2 linked regions of the Candidatus Palibaumannia cicadellinicola genome follow. The protein of the gene in region 2 interacts with the protein of the main gene of each other region in a pairwise test. Links are inferred from orthologs where the notes say so. Each region holds a gene or a part of one and is shown on either strand. Other genes may lie near its edges.

Region 1 (10,920 bases), 210 kb from region 2 along the record:
TATAAAAAAAGCATCATTTATGTTTTACGTTCAATGATATAGCGCGCTAGTTTGACTAACATGTTTGTATTATATCCGATTGCATCAATCTTTTTTAAGGATGCTAGAGATTCCTTATAGAGATTTTTAGCTTTAGCTCGTGCCATATCTAATCCAAGTAGCAATGGATAAGTTTTTTTACCTAATAACTTATCTGCACCACGCTGTTTACCAGTACTTTGGCTATCTCCTATCATATCTAAGATATCATCTTGTACTTGAAATGCTAGGCCTATAGCTACAGCATAACTATCAAGATAATTAAGTATCTTTCTGCTTTTTTTTCCTGCGGCTAGTGCTCCCATGTGCACCGCCGCACGAATTAGGGCACCAGTTTTATAGCGATGGATAGTTTCCAGGACTTCAGCTGAGACATGTTTACCTTCTGACTCTAAATCAAGCGCTTGGCCGAAACACATACCCTCAGCGCCACTAGCTTCGGCTAGAACTGCGATCATCTTCAAACGCTCTTCTGTAGTAATAGCCGATATTGGTGCATGAGTTAGAATAGTAAATGCCAAGGTATGCAATGCATCTCCAGCTAAAATTGCAGTTGTTTCGCCAAATTGAACATGACAGGTAGGCTCACCACGTCGTAGTGTATTGTTATCCATTGCTGGAAGATCATCATGGATGAGCGAATAAGCATGAATACACTCAATAGCAGCAGCGGGTGCATCGAGGCTTTCTTGCTTTAGGCCGAACAACTGACCTGTTTGGTAAACTAGAAACGGTCGCAGCCGTTTTCCTCCGAGAAGGGTGCTATAGTGCATAGCCTGAACTAGCTTAGTTTTTTGACTTGAAAGAGCGTATAGATACCGTTCTAGGGCAGCATCTACACACCGGCTGCTTTTTTGCAGCTCATGGATGAATTCTACCATGTTTAGTTACTACATTAGCCTAAAGAAGACTTACAGCTTGAAATTCATTATACCAGAAAACTAGTTTTAGTACTTAGTTTTATTTCCATAAAACGTATAATCATTTCTATAAATTTTATTTTTAAAGCAGGATGGAATTATATGACCCAGGATCGTAATCACCTTACTGAAGTAAAAAATATCGCAGAGTTTAGCCAAAATGATGTAGTTCTCGATATCCGTACGCCTGATGAACAGGAAAATAGTCCACTACTCATCGAGAATGTTGTGATGCAACAATTGCCATTCTATAAGCTAGGTAGCCAGTTTTCTCAGTTAGATCAAAGTAAATTTTATTTGCTTTATTGCGATTACGGTGTTATGAGTAGATTGCAAGCCCTTTACCTACGTGAAAAAGGATTTTCTAATGTTAAAGTATATCGTCCATCAATATGATTAGTACTTATAGTTTTGCTCCTTGTGTTTAATTATATTAAATAACCGCTGATTTACCGGTAATCTTAAACCGTGGGCGTTTGCGCGGCGTAGTACATAACCGTTAATATAATCTATTTCTGAGAGCCTCTTAGCTCGTATATCTTGTAGCATTGAAGATATATTACCAGAGGTACTTCTTATGACTTGACAGATATAGAAAAGTAATAGATGATAATTAATGTAGTAGCCTTCATAGTGCATTACTATTACTACCTCGCGACAAATCGCCTCAATTTCATCCGTATAATACTCTAGTTCGCCATTGCGACACTCATAGATGGCGCTTAACGGGTTAATAACGCAGTTAACCGCTAGTTTTATCCAGCTAGACGCTACGATATTGTTATGCCAAGTGACTTTCGGTAGTACCTGGTGTAGCACTGCCGAAAGTTGGTCGACGGATTTTGCTGGTACATTACCGGGACCTATACTAGTAATACCGGCAGATATATGATAAATTTTTCCTTCTTCAGAGTAAGCAGCATGAGTAGTCGTTCCTAGTAATAGTGGTTGTACTAACTCAGGGAATTCTTCTTTAGTACCTAAACCATTATGCATTAGTAAGATAGCACAATCGGATCGTAATTGCGGGAGCAACTCTTGTACTTCTTTCGAGACTTGCCAAGCTTTTAGTGTCACGAGTAATAGTTCGCTGTCGGCGAGTCGTTGTCTGTTATTTGCTGGTAATTGAAAACTGTTTTCTACTCCATGCTGATTTATTACTGTAATAGTACAAAATGGTTTTGGTACTCGTAACCATCCTTGGACGCTATGTTTGTGGCGAAAAAATGCCGATAACCATAGCTGCCCTAGCGCGCCACAACCAAGCACAGTAACTTTCACTTTATTTTTACCGCTAAATTTTTTTTATAGGTATGACTGAACAATTAACTAACAGTTAATTTATTCTCATTCCGTGACTAGTCACGATTTGATTCAGTTTATTCAGCACTATACTATTTATCTGTTTTGTATCTACTTTAATGTAAGCACTCCTCTCTTCCGGTATAACTACTACTTCTGTTACTTCTGGCTCAGCCAATAGAAATTGTATCAGCTGTTCTTTTGTCGAAGTATTTAAGCTTGGCAAAGTAATACGTAGACTAGTAACATAAGGTGGTTCATGTAAGGTAATACTCACTAACCACCATACCAATGCAACTATAACACCGGTTAGAATAACTAGCGAAGCTCCTAGCAGCTGAAATAACCAACCGCCCATAATACCTCCGAAGGCAACACCTAAAAACTGGCTAGTAGAGTAAAAACCCATAGCAGTACCTTTAAGGCCCGCCGGAGCCTCTTTGCTTATAAGTGAAGGCAAAATGACTTCCATCACATTAAATACTAAAAAAAATAACTCAATTCCGGTAAATAACATCCATTGATGGTGACTTACATTGAGTAATAATATTTCTGTACATAATAGTATAATAACACTGCTAATAAAAACATGCTTTATGCGACGCTTAATTTCAGCATAGATGATACAAGGCACTACGATAACGAACGAAACTAATAGTGCTACTAAATATACTTTCCATTGATCGACAGGTAAAATGTGCGCACAGATCATAATTTGTGGTAAAACAATAAAATTTAACATCAGTATGGTATGTAGGCAAAAAATACTAAAATTTAGTTTGAGTAACTGCGTATGAGCTAAAATTGTACCAAAACTAGTATGTATAATACTTGACTCTCGGTTAAGCGTATGATTGTGTGATACTGGTACCACAATGATTGCAATGACGACGCTAACTAGCGTTAAAGTAGCAATACCCCAAAAAAGACCACTTAGGCCAATGGCCTGAGTAATAATAGGTCCTAAAACTATGGAAGTCGCGAAAGCTATACTAAAACTTATACCGATAAAAGCCATTGCTTTTGTACGATTTTGTTCTCGAGTTAAATCTGACAGCATTGCCATAACGGCAGCAGTGATAGTGCCGGTGCCTTGCAAAGCACGACCTATAATTACGCCCCAGATTGAGTTAGTTAATGCGGCAATGATACTACCTAGCATGAAGATTAATAAGCCGCTTATGATAAGCGGCTTACAGCCTACTCGGTCAGATACTAAACCAGATGGTATCTGAAATATTGATTGTACTAAACCATAAATACCTATTGCTAAACCGATCATGGATTCGCTAGCACCCTGTAGCTTCATACCATAGGTAGTTAGCACTGGCAAAACCATAAATATTCCTAACATGCGTAATGTCAAAACTGCGCCTAACCCCCAGATGGCACGTAGTTCTATACTAGTCATTTTATTGACGTTCATGAAGACCTCTTCATATCTAACCCTAACCGGGGTGGGGATCTTATTATTATTGAGTTTTTCCACTCATGAAATTAGTGTTGAAAAATTCTGTCTACTGACATCATCACACTTAGTGATGTAATAGCTATAATCGATAAAATAAACAGCTTCCTTGCCCACACTTGATCATTATTAGCCGATTTATATCCTTGTAAAGCCACAAAAAGCCACCAGATATTAACTAATGTCATTATAATTAAATATTCATAGCTAGTCACATAACCGCTAAAGTAAAGTATTAGTGTGGTAAGCATAAAACCAATGATATACCAAGTAATATGATTTTTGGTTACCGAAATTCCTAGTTCAATAGGAAAGACTGGAATTGAAGCAGCTTGATAATCTTTTAAACGAAAAATCGCGATAGCGTAAGAGTGTGGCATTTGCCAAATACTAAAGATTAGTAATAAAATTAGTGCTCCGATATCAAACTGGTTACTTACAGCACAATATCCAATTACCGGTGGTACCGCACCAGCAAAACTGCCTATCATAGTTCCGTAAATAGATCTTCGTTTCATATACAGGCTATAAAAGCCAACATATACGGTAAATCCTATGATTGCTAACCACATGGCTAATAGGTTAGCTGACCTATATAGTAATATCACACCAGTCATACCTAAAATGATTCCGTATATAAGACAATTTTTTAGCGACAGTAATTGTGTGACTAGAGTTCTATTTTGAGTTCTTTTCATTTTACGATCGATATCACGATCAATGACGTTATTGAATACACAACCTGAGGCTACTACCAATGAAACACCTATCATTGTAGTGCACAACAGGAGATAATTGATCTCTCCTTTTGAAGCTAGTAAAAATCCACCAATAAAAGAAATTAAATTACTCAAAACAATTCCTGGTTTGATTACTTCTAGGTATTGCTGAATGATTTTTTTGTTATGGAGAATTAGCTCATTAAGTTTGAGTTTAAATGCAACATAATCCATAAAGAGCCTACAATAAGGATTGTCATAATCAACATTGTAAAAAAGAATGCTATTAGATTCCACTGCTGCTCAGTAGATATGTTCAAGTGAAGGAAGAAAATCAGATGTAACAAAATCTGAACGATAGCACAAGTAACTAATATAATAATATTATAATGTTTAGCTACGTAATTACTCATTATCATAGTAAATGGAATAATCGTCAGGATCATCGACAGAAAAAAAACTATGATATAAGTTTTATAGCTGCCGTTGCTATGGGAGCGCGTATGTTTTGTGCTTGTAGAAATCATTAAAGTACTCCCATTAAGTACACCACTGTAAATACACAAATCCATATTACGTCCAAGAAATGCCAGAACAGGCTCAGGCATTGTAAACGAGTCTGGTTTAGTAAAGTCAGACCACGACTTGATACCTGCACTATCATAACAATAATCCAGATTAAACCTGATATTACATGAATACCATGTGTCGCAACAATACCAAAAAAGCTAGATAAAAACGCGCTACGATCAGGACCAAATCCTTTAGCTACTAGATTATTTAACTCTATAAGTTCCATGCTAATAAAGCATAGACCCAAAATGAAGGTTAAGAATAGCCAGATATTAACTAGGTTTTTTTGAGTACGGTGCATAGCTAAAATGCCCATACCATAAGTCAGACTACTAAATAATAAGCAAAAAGTTTCAACTAGTACGACCGGTAAGTCAAAAATATCTTTGCCAGATGGTCCTCCTGCTACACTCTTACTTAAGACTGCATAAGTCGCAAACATAGTTGCGAAAATAATGCAGTCGCTCATCAAGTATATCCAAAAACCGAAAATAGTTTTGGCTCCTAGATTTTGGTGTCCAGGTTGAGTATAAGTAGTTTTATTATTAGAGATGATCGGAGTTGACATGATTCAAGCACGCTGCACTAATTTTGTTGACATACTGGTTTTCGCTGGTTTTCGATATGCTGAATTTCTTCTAATGTCACATAATAATCAATGTCTTCGTTGAAACTATAAATGATCCAGGTTATAACCATGCCTATTAAACTTACTAGAGCTAACCACCAAATATACCAAATAAGAGCGAATCCTATTATGAGACTAAAAGCCGAGATAACAAGGCCCGCACTGGTATTTTTAGGCATATGGATTGGTTCATATGCTCTCTTTCGATAGTCAACATTACTATGATCTTGCGGTAATATCGCAAAATTATAGAATGGTGGAGGAGAAGATGTTATCCATTCTAGAGTTTTTCCTCCCCATGGATTACCAGTTAGGTCGCGATTATGATCGCGATCACGTACGCTAACTATAATTTGAATTACTTGGCAAAAGATACCTAATGCAATTAGTAGTGTACCACTAGCTGCGCAGATTAACATTGGATGGAATGTCGGGTCTATATGTTGGTTTAAACGACGAGTCATACCCATCAAGCCCAATGCATAAAGAGGCATGAAAGCTACGTAAAAACCTATTATCCAGAACCAGAATGCACGTTTACCCCACGTTTCATTTAGCGTAAAACCGAAAAATTTGGGAAACCAATAGTTCATACCTGCGAAGCAACCAAATACCACACCGCCAATGATGACATTATGGAAATGTGCAATCAGGAACAGACTATTATGCAAAACAAAATCAGCGCCCGGTACTGCTAATAATACTCCAGCCATACCACCAATAGAGAAGGTAATAATAAAACCAATAGTCCATAACATCGAGGAATGAAATACAATACGACCCTGGTACATAGTAAAAAGCCAGTTAAAAATCTTAACTCCGGTCGGTATAGCGATAATCATCGTCATAATGCCAAAAAAAGCGTTGACGTTGGCACCAGAACCCATAGTAAAAAAATGATGTAACCAAACACAAAATGATAGTATAGTAATAACTATGGTAGCCCATACTAGCGACGTATAACCAAATAGAGGTTTTTTCGAAAAAGTTGATACTACTTCTGAAAAAACACCGAACACCGGGAGTACCAAAATATAGACTTCTGGATGGCCCCAAGCCCAGAATAAATTAATATACATCATTGCATTTCCACCCATATCATTAGTAAAGAAATGAGTTCCAAGATAGCGGTCTAGGGTTAGCAATGCTATTGTTACAGTTAAAATAGGAAATGCGGTAATTATCAGTACGTTAGTACATAGTGCAGCCCAGCTAAAGACTGGCATTTTCATCATTGTCATGCCTGGAGCACGCATACATAAGATAGTCGTGAAGAAATTAATTCCGGTCAATGTGGTACCGATACCAGCTATCTGGATACTCCAGATCCAATAATCCACTCCTACACCAGGACTATACTCCTTAGATGCTAATGGTGGATAGGCGACCCAACCTGTTTGGGCAAATTCACCTACTCCTAGAGAAATATTAATAAGGATCACACCTACAATAAATAACCAGAAGCTAAGAGAATTCAAAAACGGGAAAGCAACATCACGCGCACCTATTTGCAACGGTACAATTAAGTTTATGAGACCTACTACGAAAGGTGTCGCCATAAATATGATCATAATAACACCATGGGCGGTCAGAACCTGATCGTAATGGTGCGGAGGTAAGAATCCAACATCACCTGCAGATGCTAATACTTGTTGCGAGCGCATCATTATTGCATCAGCAAAGCCACGTAGTAGCATAACAAACGCTACTATAATATACATGATACCTATTTTTTTATGATCTACTGAGGTGAACCAATTATTCCAAAGATACTGCCATTTTCCAAAATAAGTAATAGCAGAGATTAGTATCATACTAATCATAATAATAGAGGCCACAGTTACCATAATGATAGGTTCGTGGTAAGGAATAGAATTGAGTGTTAACTTTCCGAACATCTTTGATTCCTCAAGACCTATGTGAGAAATTTTTAACCATATTAGTATCTATCTGATTATTATTGGAGAGAAGCATGCATGCTTCCATCCTGACTTATACTCATAAACTTTCCTATCACGTTTTGATATAAATCTCGTTTGACGTTTGAAAAGTACTGAACCGGATGGTTTTCGCTAGGAGCGGCTAAATACTCATAATCAGACATAGTACTCAGTTGATGTTGTGAATTTTTCACTTTTTGCACCCATTGATGAAAAGATTCATAATCTTGGGTTGCAATCGCAGTAAATTTCATTCCAGAGAAGCCACGTCCACTAAAGTTAGATGAGATACCTTTATAGGTACCTTGCTCATTAGCAATAAGGTTAAGAGTAGAGTTCATACCAGCCATAGCGTAAATTTGTCCACCTAACTGTGGAATGAAAAAAGAGTTCATGACGGAGTTAGAGGTAATCTTTAAATGAATCGGTACGTTAGTAGGAAAAGCTATTTCGTTTACTGTCGCAATGCAGTATTCTGGATAAATAAACAACCATTTCCAATCTAGCGCTATTACCTGAATCATCATCGGTTTTGCAGCGGATGGAATAGGTTTACATGGATCAAGTACATGAGTAGACTTCCAGGTTAAAATAGCCAGGAATATAATGATCATAATGGGTATCGACCATACAACCAATTCTATTTTGGTAGAATGATACCAGTTAGGACTATACGTTGCTTTAATATTTGATGCACGATATTTAATTGCAAAGATAATAGCCATTGCAATCACTGGTATAACAATAATCAACATTAGCCCTAGTGCGGTCAAGATCAGTGAACGTTCCTCTAGTCCAATCTGTCCTTTAGGATTCATTAACACAACATTACTACAACCGCTGAGTAACCCCATTATTATAATAATAAACATCATTTCTAGACTATTATTGTTTTTTCTGAGCCTCATCTAAAGACCTTAACAAAATATACGGAATGTCATATTGAAATTTGTTGGTATTTTACGGTAAGGTTACAGTACTGTAAACAAGCTTATCGTCTTCTTTCAGTAAGAGTGTTAATATCACTAATAATAAAATTTATTGATATATATTATCGATATAAAAACTATCAAATATATTTTTCTCAAGATATTAATTCATCAGAGATAATCTTGTGGGGTCAAAATGATTACTCTAAATTATAAATTAGGCATGATTCATGTGCTCATATGAGCAGCTAATGCTATAATAACTGCACATTTATCTATTATAGCAGTTACCTTTAACAATTAGCTGAAAATATTATGATATGCAAGCAAATAGAAACAAAAATTAAAGTTACGTTTGATCCGCTATATCTTGATGTCTTAGACGAAAGTAATTGCCATACGCCAATAATATCTGACACTCATTTCAAGGTAGTATTAGTAAGCGAATACTTTAACGGAGAGAGCATGATTAGCAGACACCGCGCTATCTATAGAGTATTAGCAGAGGAGTTAGCCGGACCAGTATATGCACTTGCTCTGCACACATATACAGTAAAAGAGTGGACACAGCTGGAGGAGCAAGATAAAGTATTATGGTCACCATTATGTCGTTGTATTCGGTCGCTAATTACCTGAGGTAGCGAGTCACAGCATTTTTTTTCTTTTATTTTTCTGTTAGCTTATACTAGACTTCCATCTACGCATTTACTCGGATTAAGTTTGTGTCATACTTACTAAGTGTGTGCGACTAGGTGGTCTTTTTGTTCGTTAACTAATGAATATAACTAAATGATATTCGTTCGATCCATGTGACTTTTAAAGGTAACAAAATGCAAATTGATTTTGAGACCACTGAAGGCCTAAAACGCCGTGTCACCATGACTATTACCTGCGATAAAATTGAACAATCCGTGCATACTAAACTAGTCAATATTGCTCAAACAGTTTGTATCGATGGATTTAGGAAAGGAAAAGCACCCATGCATATCGTGACTCAACGCTACCTAGATTGCGTCCGTCAAGATGTGTTGAACAACCTAATGCATCATGAATTTATCACAGCTATGCTTCAGCAAAAAATAAATTATATTGGTACACCTAACTATCTATACGATGCATACCAAGCTGGCAAAGATTTTATATATAGGGTAGAGTTCGAAGTATACCCGGAAGTAGAACTCAAAGGTCTAGATAATATTACAGTTGAGAAACCTTTGGTAGAAGTTAAAGATACTGATGTTGATATAATGCTAGAAAAGCTTATGAAACAAAAGGCATCTTGGGAAGAAACTTCTGATGCTGCTAATATTGAAGATAGGGTCACAATTGACTTTACCGGAAAAATAGAGAACAAAGAATTAGAAGGCGGTAAAGCCCACGACTTGATACTGACTATAGGTCAAGAACAGATCTTTCCTGGCTTAGATCAAAATATTATTGGCCATAAAGCTGGAGAAAGCTTCGACATTAACGTTAATTTTCCAAACAATTACCATACAAAAAATCTACAAAATAAATCTGCGATATTTTCTATAGTTCTCAAGAAAGTAGAACAACGTTCTCTACCTAAACTAGACGAAACTTTCATTAAATGTTTCTCTGTAGCAGATGGTACTATCGCAGCACTACGCGCTAAAGTACGGCAAGATATGGAGCGTGCATTGAAGAATGCAGTACATCATTATGTTAAAACACAGGTGTTCGACTGCATGCTTAGTGCCAATTTGATTGATGTGCCAACTGCGCTACTCGAGGAAGAAATTGATCTACTTAAGCGTCAGACAGCTCAACGTGTTAGCGGAAATCAAACTAAGGGACAAGAGCAAGAGTTACCACGCGATCTCTTTGAAACACAAGCTAAACGTCGCGTCATTATTGCACTACTACTAAGTGAAGTGATTAAACAAAAGAAACTTAAAGCTGACACTACGCGCGTTAACGCACTGATTGAAGAAATTGCATCTGCATACGATAATCCGAAAGTAATCATAAATTTATACAAAAAAAATAAGTCACTGATTAGGAACATACATAATATGGCACTAGAAGAACAGGCTTTTGAAATACTGCTTGCTAATGCTAAAGTAACAGAAAAAGAAACATGTTTCACTGATTTTATGCATCAATTAAGTGCTGCTTAAAAGCTGTCGTTTTGATTTGGGACGTACATAGTCCTATTCAGAATAGCCTGTCACCACGGGATGACAGGCTTTTTTATATAAGTCTTTTCTCTAGCTTAATATCAATATATTTACAGCTAACGGATATTAAATATAGTATAGAATGCAGCATGAACAACCTATTCAGAAGAAAAGAGGATAATAGATAGTACGCAAACTTCCTGCTTACAAGTACGTTTTTCACACAATCAATACATAGAAAAATATAACTAGGTTTTAGTG
Region 2 (3,688 bases):
ACATATAATTATAAGAGTATACGGGAGTGGCGAAATTGGTAAACGCACCAGATTTAGGTTCTGGCGCCGTAAGGTTTGCGAGTTCAAGTCTCGCCTCCCGTATCCAATCCCATATATTGGGATATAGCCAAGTGGTAAGGCAGCGGGTTTTGATCCCGCCACCCCAGGTTCAAATCCTGGTATCCCAGCCAATCTAATTTGGCTACGTAGCTCAGCTGGTTAGAGCACAGCACTCATAATGCTGGGGTCACAGGTTCAAGTCCCGTCGTAGCCACCCTACCCTCACCACAATTTTTTGGGGTATAGCCAAGCGGTAAGGCACCGGATTCTGATTCCGGCATCCCCAGGTTCGAATCCTGGTACCCCAGCAAGTTTACTTTTGCTTATTCAAATTTTAGGGTCATAAGACGCTACTCGAGCTAGTTGCGTCGTACGAAAATCAAGGCAAGGCCTTAAGAAGGGAACTCATAAAAGAAATTTGGTGCGTCCGAGTGGACTTGAACCACCGACCCCTACCATGTCAAGATAGTGCTCTCACCAACTGAGCTACGGACGCATAGTACTATTTCTACGTTACAGAATAATATTAACCCCCTTACTTATAAGAGGCAATAGTATTTGTATATATTTATATTAACATCAGATAAACAGTAATACTAATAATCAGATATATAGTACCCCATACTTATCATAATATGTCAGAATAGAAGAATAGAAAGGAAAATATCATATACTCCTAATTCAATAATATTTCGAGAAGTATTCTTAGAATAAAAGGTAAATGTATGTTTACAGGTATTGTTCAGGGTATCGCGCCCATTATCGCTATAACAGAGAAAGATGATTTACGCACCCATCAAATCGAATTTCCAGATCATTTGTTGCCAGGACTAACTAACGGCGCATCGGTAGCTCACAATGGTTGCTGCTTAACAGTAACCCATATTAACGGAAACCTAGTAAGTTTCGATCTCATCAAAGAGACACTAAAACAGACTAATTTAGGCACCTTACAGGTAGGTGATAATATAAATCTTGAGCGAGCCGCTTGCCTTAATGCTGAAATAAGTGGTCACTTGATGTCCGGACATATCATCGGCACCGCAGAATTGATAAAAATTACCTCTTCAGAGAACAACCGTAAAGTTTGGTGTAGCTTAGCTAATAAAAAGCTTAAAAAATATATTTTTTATAAAAATTATATTGGTATAGATGGTATTAGTTTGACAATAGGAGAAGTCGCAGATCATATATTTTGCCTTAATTTAATTCCGGAAACTATTACCCGCACAACGCTAGGTCAAAAGCTGAGCAAGGCGATAGTAAATATCGAAATAGATCAGCAAACGCAGGCTACTGTAGATACAGTGGAGAGATTTTTAATAGCACGCGAAAGGGAAGAAACTGATCTTCGTAGAATCCGTTAATATCAGTACCTATTCAAACTCAAAAATACAATTTGAAGCTCTATGCAACAAATAGTAAAATAGTAGTCTATGATTAAGCTAATTCCGTTCATCTAATTTAGATATGTGCTTCAAATTCTTTGGGATTATTTGACTTAGTATTCTGGTATATAAAAATTTACTATTAATAGTAATACGTTAATATCATCAGAAATAGTAAATAAAAAATAGGAAATCATCTTATGATGAAGATCATTGATAAAATCAAGCAACAAATAACAGACAACCCAATCCTTCTATATATGAAAGGTTCACCCAAATTACCCAGCTGTGGTTTTTCAGCTCAGGCAGTGCAAGCACTATCAGCCTGTGGCGAGCGTTTTGCTTATATTGATGTCTTGATCACTCCTGATATCCGCGCTGCGCTACCAAAATGGGCACAATGGCCTACTTTTCCTCAATTATGGATAGACGGTGAGTTGATAGGCGGCTGTGACATCATCATTGAAATGTATCAGCGTGGCGAACTACAGTCGCTGATTAAGAAGACGGTAGATAAATACAATAGCCAGGCTCAAAATAACCCATAATATAATAATCAAATCAGCTGTTAATCATATTAGATAGTGATCTAATATCTGTCCAGCCACCTAATCGTTTCCAACGGTTGACTAGCTCGCAGAAAAGTTCTGCAGTCCGCTCAGTATCGTACAGTGCGGAATGTGCTTCACTGTTATTAAAAGCAATACCTGCAGTAATACAAGCTTTTGCTAGTACTGTCTGACCAAGAACTAAGCCGCTGAGAGCTGCTGTATCAAACGTAGCAAATGGATGAAAAGGATTACGCTTTAGACTCGTACGACCTGCAGCCGCCATCAGGAAACCGTGGTCAAAAGCAGCATTGTGCGCGACAAGAATCGCCCGGTGACATTTTTGATCTTTAATACCTTTACGTACCATTCTAAAAATATCATGTAACGCTTCATGTTCTGTAACCGCTCCGCGCAGGGGATTATCTGGATCAATACCGTTAAAGATGAGTGCTTCGGGTTGTAAAATAGCACCAGGAAATGGTTCTACATGAAAATGTAGAGTTTTGTCAGCTTTTAACCAACCTTTATCGTCCATTTTAATGGTTATGGCTGCAATTTCTAGTAAAGCATCGGTACCAGCATTAAAACCAGCGGTTTCCACATCAATGACAACTGGATAAAAACCACGAAAACGGGCACGGAGGGTGTTTACTTCGTCTTTTTCGGCCATGCTTATTCTTAATTGTTAGCGAATCTAGTTCTAATTATGGCAAATTTTACTACGCCTTGCACTTATATCGCGAGTTACTTATTTATGAGTAATAGCCGATCATAAATAAGTTAATTTTGATTCTGATTACAATCATATTTGAATCACGCTTAATATAAATAAACCACATGGTATAATAACTTATATTATTTGATAAACTTAAATTAACAATAAACTACGTATATGGCAATAATAGTGTTACAGTTATGAATACCTTTTGAAGGTGTCAGTCTACCATGCTAGCTACGGTAATATTGATTTATTGTCTGTAAATATTATTTAACATATGTTGTAATATCACATACTATTTATAGTATAATTCAGAAAAATTACTTTTTCATCAGTATCTGCAAGATGCTTATATACTGGTATGTATATCTCTTTGTCATTTGCTCCTTCACCCATTAGGAAGGAGGATAATTGAGGGAGTAAGCTTAACTAGCTTAAATTATAAGGAGAGAAAATTGGAATCACCATTAGGATCTGACTTAGCGCGACTTGTTAGAGTCTGGCGCGCTTTAATTGACCACCGCTTAAAACCTTTAGAACTCACACAAACGCATTGGATAACTTTGCATAATATTTGTCAGTTACCTCCTGAACAGTCGCAGATTCAGTTAGCAAAAGCTATCGGTATCGAACAGCCATCCTTAGTACGGACGCTAGATCAATTAGAAGAAAAAGGACTTATAACCCGGCAGACTTGCGCTAACGATCGACGCGCAAAGAGGATAAAACTTACGGACGCAGCAGAACCTATTATTAAAAAAGTTAATGATGTTATCGATGGTACCAGAGACGAAATCCTAAATGGCATTAGCCAAGAGGAGATTCGTTTATTAAGTAATATGATTACCAAACTAGAGAAAAATATTCTCGAGCTTTATAATAAATCTTAGCTATCGCAATAAGAAAAAAACCGACCTTCCTTCAGGCCGGTTTTGTATATATCATACCATCTAATTATATTAGATAATTAG

The links.
Region 1: the proteins of IM45_RS00485 (region 2) and IM45_RS01525 interact in binary tests that used the Escherichia coli proteins (3 or more experiments, as listed by UniProt). The link is inferred for Candidatus Palibaumannia cicadellinicola from one-to-one orthologs.

Annotation. Positions count from the first base shown.
Region 1 is NZ_CP008985.1:323,596-334,515, reverse strand. Bases 7,496-10,493 are described here. They hold IM45_RS01525 (BolA/IbaG family iron-sulfur metabolism protein), read left to right. Parts: upstream 7,496-8,833; coding sequence 8,834-9,154; downstream 9,155-10,493. Other genes in these bases: tig (trigger factor), read left to right, coding at 9,349-10,493; cyoA (ubiquinol oxidase subunit II), read right to left, coding at 7,607-8,497; cyoB (cytochrome o ubiquinol oxidase subunit I), read right to left, coding at 7,496-7,547. Also shown: ispA ((2E,6E)-farnesyl diphosphate synthase), read right to left, coding at 18-920; panE (2-dehydropantoate 2-reductase), read right to left, coding at 1,356-2,240; IM45_RS01550 (MFS transporter), read right to left, coding at 2,296-3,687; cyoE (heme o synthase), read right to left, coding at 3,759-4,625; cyoD (cytochrome o ubiquinol oxidase subunit IV), read right to left, coding at 4,643-4,975; cyoC (cytochrome o ubiquinol oxidase subunit III), read right to left, coding at 4,975-5,589; more of cyoB, read right to left, coding at 5,607-7,495; more of tig, read left to right, coding at 10,494-10,659. UniProt on the Escherichia coli protein: Transcriptional regulator that plays an important role in general stress response. Has many effects on cell morphology, cell growth and cell division. Acts by regulating the transcription of many genes, including dacA (PBP-5), dacC (PBP-6), ampC and mreB.
Region 2 is NZ_CP008985.1:109,339-113,026, reverse strand. What follows is about bases 609-3,323. They hold IM45_RS00485 (Grx4 family monothiol glutaredoxin), read left to right. Parts: upstream 609-1,651; coding sequence 1,652-1,996; downstream 1,997-3,323. Other genes in these bases: slyA (transcriptional regulator SlyA), read left to right, coding at 3,173-3,323; rnt (ribonuclease T), read right to left, coding at 2,010-2,669; IM45_RS00490 (riboflavin synthase), read left to right, coding at 786-1,427. In the rest of the region: more of slyA, read left to right, coding at 3,324-3,607. UniProt on the Escherichia coli protein: Monothiol glutaredoxin involved in the biogenesis of iron-sulfur clusters.